Regions from separate parts of the Cyanobium sp. BA5m-10 genome, predicted to be linked through region 1. Evidence: predicted binding sites of a transcription regulator. Region 1 holds the regulator's gene; the other holds the start of a gene.
The links. The regulator NtcA, encoded in region 1, controls nitrogen genes in cyanobacteria. The targets are predictions, from matches to a motif close to GTANCNNNNGNTAC.

Region 1 (4,415 bases):
AACCTGGCCCGGCTGGCGCTCGCTCAGCTCCCGGGCCAGCTTTTTAAAGCTGGCCGCATCGAACTGCAGCCCTTCCACCAATGTGCCCTGGCGCTGGGCTCGGGCATAGGCAGCGGCCAGCAGCAGGTTGAGTCGCCGCGAAACCGGCTCCAGGGCTGTGAGGTCGCCCTCGATCGTGGTGCTGGCCAGCACTTCACCTGCTTTAACTACTGGGCGGTTGGGGCGTAGGTCTGGGAAGGCAAGCACCTGGCGCTCGCCCCTCAGCACGTTGGCGGCCGAGAGAATGCTCACCACCCAGCTGCCGGGTTTGGCGAGCAGGCCTTCCAGCTTGCTGATGTCATTTTTGGGTACCAGCAGGATCTGGCGATCGGGGGGCTGGCCGGGCAGCACCCGCCTGAAGGCGTTGAGATTGGCCTGCTGCAGCAAGGCGGTGATCACCTCCTTGGCCTGCTCGGGGCGCTCAAGGGTCACCTTGGCGCTGGCCAGGGTCTGACCGCTGCTGAGCACCACGTCGCCGCGGCGCAGGGCAATCAGGTTGCCCTCCAGGTCTTTAAGTTCTTGGGCTCCGGCGCTAATCCGGCGGCGCACCTGGGCTAGTTCCGCTTCGGTGCGGCGGATTTCCGCATCCCGCCCCTTCACCTCCTGGCTGAGACGGCTGCGCTCCAGCTCCAACCGGTTGCGCTGGGTTAGAAGTGGCGCCAGCTCTTGGCGCAATTTGCTGGCGCGGGCTTGGGCCTGCTCAAAGCGCGTCTGAGCCTCGCGTTTGCCCTGTTCGGCCCGCGCCACCTGCAGGCGGCTGCTGGCTAGTTGGCTGTTGCTGCGGCTCAGTTCGCTGCGGCTGGTTTGCAGCCGTTGCTCCAGTCGATCGAGTTCAAACAGGCCCGTGCGCAGCCGCTCGCTTACCAGCAGCATCAGGCCGAGGGAGATGGCACTGATCAGGCTGCCAGTGAGCACTGTGATCAACACGGCGGTGCGGCGGGGCCGCATCCCCAACAGGCTCAAGCGCGCCTTGCCCACCAGGCTGCCGAGTCGGTCGCCCAGGGTGGAGAGCACTCCCCCCAGGGCGAGCAGAGCGAGGATCAGCAGCCAGCCCGTCACATACGTCCCCGGAGGGCCCCAGTATCCCTGGCCTTCAGCTGAAGCGCTTAGCTAGGGCGATTGGATCAAACACAGTGATCTTTTTGCGGTCGATCTGAACCAGCCCGTCGTTGCGCAGGTCGCCCAGCAGGCGAGTGATTGTGACGCGGGTGGAGCCAATCGCTTCGGCAATCGCCTGGTGGGAGAGGCGCAGATCAATCGTGATCCCTTCCGAGCTGGGAACGCCGAAATCTCGGCACAGCACCAGCAGGAAGCTCACCAGCCGCGAGCTCATGTCGCGGTGGGTGAGGGTTTCGATCATCGTTTCGGTCTGCAGTATTCGCGAAGACAGGCCCTGCAGCAGTAGCAAGCCCACGCTGGCGTCCTGCTCGATCGCACGGCGCACGGAGGTGGCTGGTGCGGTCACCATCTCGACCCTGGTGAAGGCAACAGCGTGATAGAAGCGATCGGAGCGCTGGCCGGTAAGCAGCGAGAGCACACCAAACAGGCTGTTCTCGCGCAACAGGGCCACGGTGATCTCCTCGCCTGATTCATATACCCGCGACAGCCGGACCGCTCCGCGCCGCAGCAGATAGACCCGCTCGGCTGGATCGCCGGGAAAAAAAATCGTTTTGCCCCGTTCGATCGTCTCGACACTGCTGCCGGCCAGGCCCCGGATCACTTCCAACAGGGTGGGGTTGCCCTGGCCGGCGCTGCCCATGCCTGCCACCACGCCAGGAGCACCCGTCGATGGGGTGTTGGCGGTACGGCTAAATCCGTGGGTAGCGCCAACCATCAAGGTTTTGGCAAGTGCCGGGACCCTAAGGATCACCCGGGGGGCGGCTTGTAGCAATACACACGGTTTGAGACGACACCGCCGGCGCCCCCTGCGCACCAGTACGTATGTTTCCGCTAGGGATGGTGTCGTTTGCTTGTGGAGCGGCTCGATCCCGCTACATTCAGCTCCGCGAGGCCATGGGCTGCTCGCGGCGCCCCAGGTCTGTTTTTCGATTTTCAAGGTTCTTATTCAGGTTGTTCATGACCGCGAGCTTGCCCGTCTCAGGCCTCACCTCCTCCTCCTCTGGAGCTGGTTTTCCGGCGGTCCAGCACCAACCTCAGCGCTCTGGCCATCGCCCTTTGGCTGTGGCGGCTGCCGCGTCCGCCCCTTCTGCTGCGCCGGCATTGCGGCTGGTGGCCCAGTCGGAGGGCTTACTGCAAATCCATACGGCGCCTTTCCGCGGCAGTTACGGAGCCGTGCTCAGCCAGGCCCTACGTAGTGCCGGCTTGGGTAGCCGGGTGCTAGTTACTCAGTTCCTTAAGGGCGGTGTAGATCAGGGCCTCGGCAGCAGCGTCTGGCTGTGTGGGCGACTGCAATGGCTGCGGCCCGGTGTGCCCGGCTGTCTGTCAGAGCCAGCTGCCCACCAGGGGCTCGAGCTGTTGGAGGCGGTGCGCCAGGTGTGGGCCTTCAGCCGCGAGCAGCTGCTCAGTGGTGCGGTGGATCTAATGGTGCTCGACGAGCTGGGCTTGGCTGTGGAGCTGGGCTACATCGAGCAGGCTGAAGTGCTGGCAACCTTGGAGCGCCGACCAGCCCATCTAGATGTCATTTTGACAGGGCCAGCCATGACTCCTGAGTTGATGGCCATGGCTGATCAGGTCACCCAGTTGCGCCGAGGCCTCTGATGCTGAAGAACGATCGCTGGATCAACGAGCAAGCTGCGGTAGGAATGTTGCAGCCGTTTCAGTCGAGCCTGGTGCGCCACCTCGATCCCGCTACGGCGGGCTCCCCGGTGCTCAGCTACGGCTGTTCTTCCTATGGCTACGACTTGCGGTTGTCGGCCAAGGAATTTTTGATCTTTCGGCATGTGCCTGGCACCGTGATGAACCCCAAGCGGTTCAACCCGGCGAACCTGGAGCCCGCTCCCCTGCGCGAAGACGAGGACGGATCCTATTTTATTTTGCCGGCCCATTCCTATGGCTTGGGAGTAGCACTGGAGAAGATGAAGGTGCCATCAAATATCACGGTGATCTGCCTGGGTAAGAGCACATACGCCAGGCTAGGCATCATTGTTAATACGACCCCAGCGGAAGCCGGCTGGCAGGGTCACCTCACCCTGGAGTTCAGTAATTCTTCGGGTGCTGACTGCCGCATTTATGCAAATGAGGGAATTTGTCAGCTGCTCTTTTTTGAGGGCGATCCCTGCGAGACAACCTATCAAGATCGGGCTGGTAAATATCAGCATCAGCCCGAACGGGTTACCTTGGCGCGTATCTAGTTCCCAGCAAAATGCCCCATAAGGCGAACCACCTGGCGCACCGAGAGGTGCGCCAGGTGGTTCGCCTTATGGGGCGAGCCTGGCTTTATGTAAGCGGCTCTTTTCATACCAGTCAGCAAATTGGGGTGTCCAAGCCTGTAGGTGGGGCCACATCAGATCACAGAGCTCACGGATCTCCTGCTGGGCATCGAGCTTCGCCCGCAGGTCAAGGAAGTGCAGAAATGCCCGCAAGGTGAAGCTCACCACGAAGTGCTGGCGGTAGTCGAAGGGCAGGATGCCGCGGGCGTGCTCCTCGGCGAAGCCAGCCGCCAAAAGGTCGCGGTAGCGAGCCGCCGCAGCCCTGCAGAGCTCTAGATCTATGTAGCGCTGCTCTTCTGTGTAGGCGTATTTTTTGCCTTGCCGGTCGCTATAGCTACCTATGGGCCGTAGATAGAACACCTCCTCCAGTTCCAGTTCACCATTGGCGGCCTTGCAGATGCGATCGCCGGTGTAGCGCATGGATTGCACGTCAAAGCTCACCCCCACCCGGTGTGTACGCGCCTGCTGCATCACTGAGTGGGGAAACCAGCCAACGTTGAGCACGATTTGGGCGTGTTCTAAGGGGCCGTAGTGACCGCGCTCGCCGGCGAGAAGTCGTTTGATGCAGATCTCCCCTGCTTTGCTCTCCTCGGGCCAGTTGGCGGAGTCTGCCGCCACAAAGCCCTCGCTGTAGTCCTGATGCATTCCCGCATAAACGCACTGCTGGGGGTTAGGCGTGGCGGCGATCAGGTCAACGCGGAAACGGGAATCCATGGCGGGCGTCAACCGTGGCTGCGGGGTCCGGCCATCGTGGCAGTAGCTGGCTCCGCTGCCGCAACTTCGCCAGCGGGTTGGCTCAGGTTGCTGACGGCACCCACTCCGGCCAGGGCCGGCAGGGGGGCGCCGGCGATCAGGGCGCTGCTGAGAGCGCGCAATTCGTTGAGGCTGCGGGCGCCAATCGAGCGGCCCACCGCTTCACCGGCAGCATTGAACAGCTCTAGTTGGGGAATGCCGTTGACGTCGTAGCGCTCCAGCTCCGGCTGCCAG
Region 2 (4,415 bases), on a different contig from region 1:
GTATTTGTCTTTGGCTGTGATTTCGCAGAGTTCATCAAGGTTTGCTGGATCTTCACACCAGATCTGGGCTTCCTGAACGGCCATCAGCAGGGCTTTAGCGGCCTTGGGGTTTTGATCAACCCAGTCGGCCCGCATTGAGAAGGCCTTCTCGGGGTGGTTTTTCCAGAGTTCGCCGGTGACGGCGGCTGTGTAACCCAGTTTCTTGTTCACCAGGCGCTGATTCCAGGGCTCACCAACGCAGAAGGTGTCCATGGTGCCGGTCTGCATGTTTGCCACCATCTGGGGGGGTGGCACCACTACCAGGTCGGCATCCTTATTGGGATCAATGCCATTGGCGGCGAGCCAATAGCGCATCCATAGGTCGTGGGTGCCGCCGGGGAAGGTAACGGCCGCTTTGAATTTCTTGCCCTTAGCGCTGGCCTGTTGCGTTGCTTTTGCCAAGCCTTCTTTGTTGTCGATGCTGAGCTTGTTAGCCAGGTAGTCCTTCGACACCGACAGCCCCTGGCCCTGCAGGTTTAGCCGCGCCAGGGTGTACATCGGCAGGGGCTGCTTGGTCTTGGTGATCGTGCCGGCAGTTAGCAGTAGCGGCATAGGCGAGAGGATGTGGGCGCCATCAATGCCGCCGCCGCTGCTACCTAGCTCCAGGTTGTCGCGGGTTGCGGCCCAGGAGGTTTGCTTCACCACCTTCACCTCGGGCATGCCGTGCTTGGCAAACAAACCCTTCTCCAGGGCAATGATCAGGGGCGCAGCGTCGGTGAGGGCGATGAAGCCCAAGGTGGCAGTCTTCAGCTCAGGTGCATCCGCACCACCGGCCTGACTTGTTGTTTGATTTTCAGATTTTTTGCTGGGGCTGCCACAGGCGGCTAGCCAGATGGCTCCAGCTGCCGAACCGGCGGCGGTGATTAGAAACTTGCGGCGCGAAAGGTTGGACATGGCTGGATTGGGATGGGCCGGAGTGGCGGCAACTGCACTCCGGACGGGCTCCACAAAGAAGCGCACCGAACCGGTCTAAAAATCGAGCCGGCGCACAAGCTGACCGACCCAATTACAAGACCACGGCTGGCTTCAACTTGAGGGTTGCAATTGCTACCGATTGCCGCTTTCGCTGGGATTGGCCAGGGTTTGCCGCAGTCGCTCGCCGCACCTCGAGGCGAGTAGAGCTCGCGCTTGCTCGAGGGCGTCAGCAAGGTTTTCGAAGCGATCAGCCAGCCAGAGGTAGGCCCCCAGATTCCAGAGCAGCGGTGCGGCCAGGGGGCCTTCGCCACCGAGGGCGGCCAGTGCTTGCTGCTGCCAGGTTTCCAAGTTTTCCCAGGCGATTTCATCGCCGTGGAGGCCGTGGTCCCGGGGGTGCACGAGCAGCCGCTCCAGCGAGCCCTGGCGGACCCGGGCGGTGATGCCAGCCCGGCTGGTGGGTAGGTCGGTCGACCCCTCCAGGCCCTTCACGGTGAGCACCTCGGTTTCACCGGCGGTGGCCAGGGCCTCCCAGGCCCGTTTTTCGGTGGGGGGATGGACGAAACCACTCACTAGTAGGTGGTCGCCGCAGTGGGGGGTCCAGAGCAGTTCCAGGCTGGCCACGGGGGGGCGCTTGCCAATTTCATCGCGCACCGGCAGCAACCTTTCCGCAGCTGGGAAGTGGTCGGGCTGGTGGGTGAGGCCCAGGTGGTGGGTGCTCAACCGTTGCTGCAGTGCGGCGAGGCTGAGCCCACGCCATTCAATGCCGAGGGCGGAAAAAAGCTCGGCCAGGGTGACGCCGTACTTAACCGGCATCGGGTCGCCGCCGTGCAGCACCACCGGGATCTCGGCGCCGGCTAGCACTAGGGCGAGCAGGGGCAGCAGGGGGGCGGTGCGGCTGCGGCCGTCGTAGGGCACGCCGAAACAAATGGCCTGGCGGCCAGGGGTCTCCAGCTTTGGGCCGTGGCTGCGGTAGCTATCGAGCATGCCGGTCAATTCGATCGGCAGCGGCCGGCGAATCCGGTGGGCGATCAGGAAGGCTCCAAGCTGCGCATCGCTTGCCTGACCCTGGAGCATCAGGTCCATGGCGTCGCGGGCCTCATCGCGGCTGAGGCCCGTGCTGGTGTGCTCACCGCTGCCCACCTTGGCAATCAGTTCGCGAAAGCGGGCCCGTTCGGGGCCGAGGGCTTCGAGGCGCTGCAGGCGTCTGAGCTCTGCCTCCGCCTCTGGAACTGTGGATTGTAGCGGTTGCGACACAGGAAGCGACTCGCACTGCAGACAATTCCAATTGTCTCCCTGCGGGGAGCTTTTTTCCCATTTCTGTTTTCCGGCGGCGTAGCTCTCATCGGCGCTTGCTCGGATCCACCTTGCGGCTGTGTGGCGGCAGGGCGGACATGCCGAGGTTGTTCCGTGTTTCGAGATTCCGCCCCATGACTAGCTCCACCATTTCTGCGGCCAGCCAGCCGCCCCTCAGCAAAATCGAGCAGGCCAAGGCCGAGCTCTGCGGCTTGGAGTTGGCGCCCCGGCTTGCCGAAATGGGGCGTGAAGGCTGGGAAGCACTCGACGAAGCCACGCTCACGATCCGGCTCAAGTGGCTGGGGATCTTCTTCCGGCCTGTGACGCCCGGGCGCTTCATGTTGCGGCTGCGGCTGCCCAACGGCGTGATCAGCGCTGAGCAGCTGGAGCTGCTGGCTGAGGCGATCGATCGTTGTGGCGAGCACGGCAGTGCCGACATCACCACCCGCCAAAACCTGCAGCTGCGGGGCCTGCTGCTGGAGGACATGGCGCCGCTGATGGTGGCGCTGGAGACCTTGGGGCTCACCAGCCGCCAGTCGGGCCACGACAACCCCCGCAACATCACCGGCAACCCGCTGGCGGGCATTGACCCAGAGGAGATCGTCGACACCCGCCCCCTGGTGGAGGCGATTCAGGCGCGGCTGCTGGGGCCGGCCGGTCCCCGCAACCTGCCGCGCAAGTTCAATGTGGCCGTGGGGGGCGCATCAGATAGCTTCCTGCTTCACAACGACCTGGCTTTCCTGCCGGCGGAGCACAACGGTGAGCTGGGTTTCACGGTGCTGGTGGGGGGCTTCTTTTCAGCTCAGCGCAACGAGTTGGCGGTGCCCCTGGGACTGTGGCTGCGGGCGGAGCAGCTAGCCGACTTCACCCTGGCGTTGTTGCATCACTACGAGCGCGCAGGCAACCGGCAGCAGCGCAACAAAAGCCGGTTGATGTATCTGATCGACGAGCTCGGGATCGATGCCTACCGGGCTGAGCTGGTTGCAGCCTTTGCCGAACCCGTGCTCAGCCACGCTGGCTCCCACCTGGTAAACCGCGCCCCCCGCTCGGGCCTGGGCGTGCAGGCCCAAAAGCAGGAGGGGCTCCACTGGGTGGGGCTGCACGTGCCGATGGGCCGGCTGGACGCGGCTTCGATGCTGGAGCTTGCCGCTTTGGCGCGCACCTATGGCAGCGGCGAGCTGCGTCTCACCGAGGCCCAGAACGCCTTGATCGTTGATGTGCCCGGCGATCGCCTCGAGGCTCTACTGGCTGCACCCCTGCTGCAGCGCTTCCGCCCCGACCCTTCGACCCTGCAGGCCGAAGCGGTGAGCTGCACCGGCAACGCCTACTGCAGCTTCGCTTTGATCCCCACCAAGGGCGTGGCCCAGCAGGTGCTCGAAGAGCTGGAGCAGCGCATCGAATTGCCTGAGGCGGTGCGCATGCACTGGACCGGCTGCCCCAATGCCTGCGGCCAGCCCTACATGGGTCAGATCGGGCTGATGGGGGCGAAGGCCCGTAAGGATGGTCAGATGGTGGAGGCGGCCAAGATCTTCCTTGGCGGCTCCATGGGCGCCGAGCCCAAGCTGGCCGAGCTGCATGAAAAAGGCGTACCCCTCAGTGATCTTGCCGATGTGCTGGAGCAGCTGCTGCTGGAGCAATTTGGAGCCCGGCGCCGCGAGCCGGCGGCTTCCTGAGCGCGGAGGGCGGCTTTGAGCTCTGCCCTGCCCCAGTGCGAGCCAGCCCAGCTGCCGGCCTGCGGCTCCCCGGCACGCTGGGGCTGGCTGCAACAGCTGCGCAACCAGCCTGAGCTGGACCTTGAACCCTGGCTGCTGGCGCTGGAAAACGGCAGCCTTAGCGCCGACCCAGACCTGCTTGCCGTGCTGGCGGAGCGGCTGGATCCGCCGTCCCAGCGGCGTTTGCTGCGTTGGTGGCGCCAGCAGCCCGATCCCGATCCCGGCCTTCCCAGCCAGGTGCTGCGCCAGCGGGATGGGGCTAGTGCCGCCTGGCTGCTGCAGCAATTGGCCCCCGGCCCGGGCGTTCTTGGCCAGGCCGTGGCGATAGCCCTGCTGCCCCTGCTGGGTCACCAGCGCCAGGCTGCGGCCTGGCCCGTGCTGCTGAGCTGGATGCGGCCCCCAATCGCTACCCCATTGCGGCGCGCCGCTCTCGAAGGGGTAGCCCGTGGTTTGTCG

Region 2: a site for NtcA is predicted at 2,193-2,206, ahead of KBY85_RS12055 (ferredoxin--nitrite reductase). Genes of this name have one in related genera too.

Annotation. Positions count from the first base shown of each region.
Region 1 covers NZ_JAGQCP010000007.1:78,484-82,898, forward strand. Annotated here, with positions in the region: gene KBY85_RS04835 (DUF3084 domain-containing protein) at 1-1,098, opposite strand, end outside; gene ntcA (global nitrogen regulator NtcA) at 1,133-1,873, opposite strand; gene KBY85_RS04845 (cob(I)yrinic acid a,c-diamide adenosyltransferase) at 2,116-2,757, shown strand; gene dcd (dCTP deaminase) at 2,757-3,350, shown strand; gene thyX (FAD-dependent thymidylate synthase) at 3,417-4,142, opposite strand; gene KBY85_RS04860 (thioredoxin domain-containing protein) at 4,151-4,415, opposite strand, start outside.
Region 2 covers NZ_JAGQCP010000039.1:13,266-17,680, reverse strand. Annotated here, with positions in the region: gene KBY85_RS12065 (CmpA/NrtA family ABC transporter substrate-binding protein) at 1-933, opposite strand, end outside; gene KBY85_RS12060 (anthranilate phosphoribosyltransferase) at 1,087-2,154, opposite strand; gene KBY85_RS12055 (ferredoxin--nitrite reductase) at 2,382-3,920, shown strand; gene KBY85_RS12050 (CbiX/SirB N-terminal domain-containing protein) at 3,936-4,415, shown strand, end outside.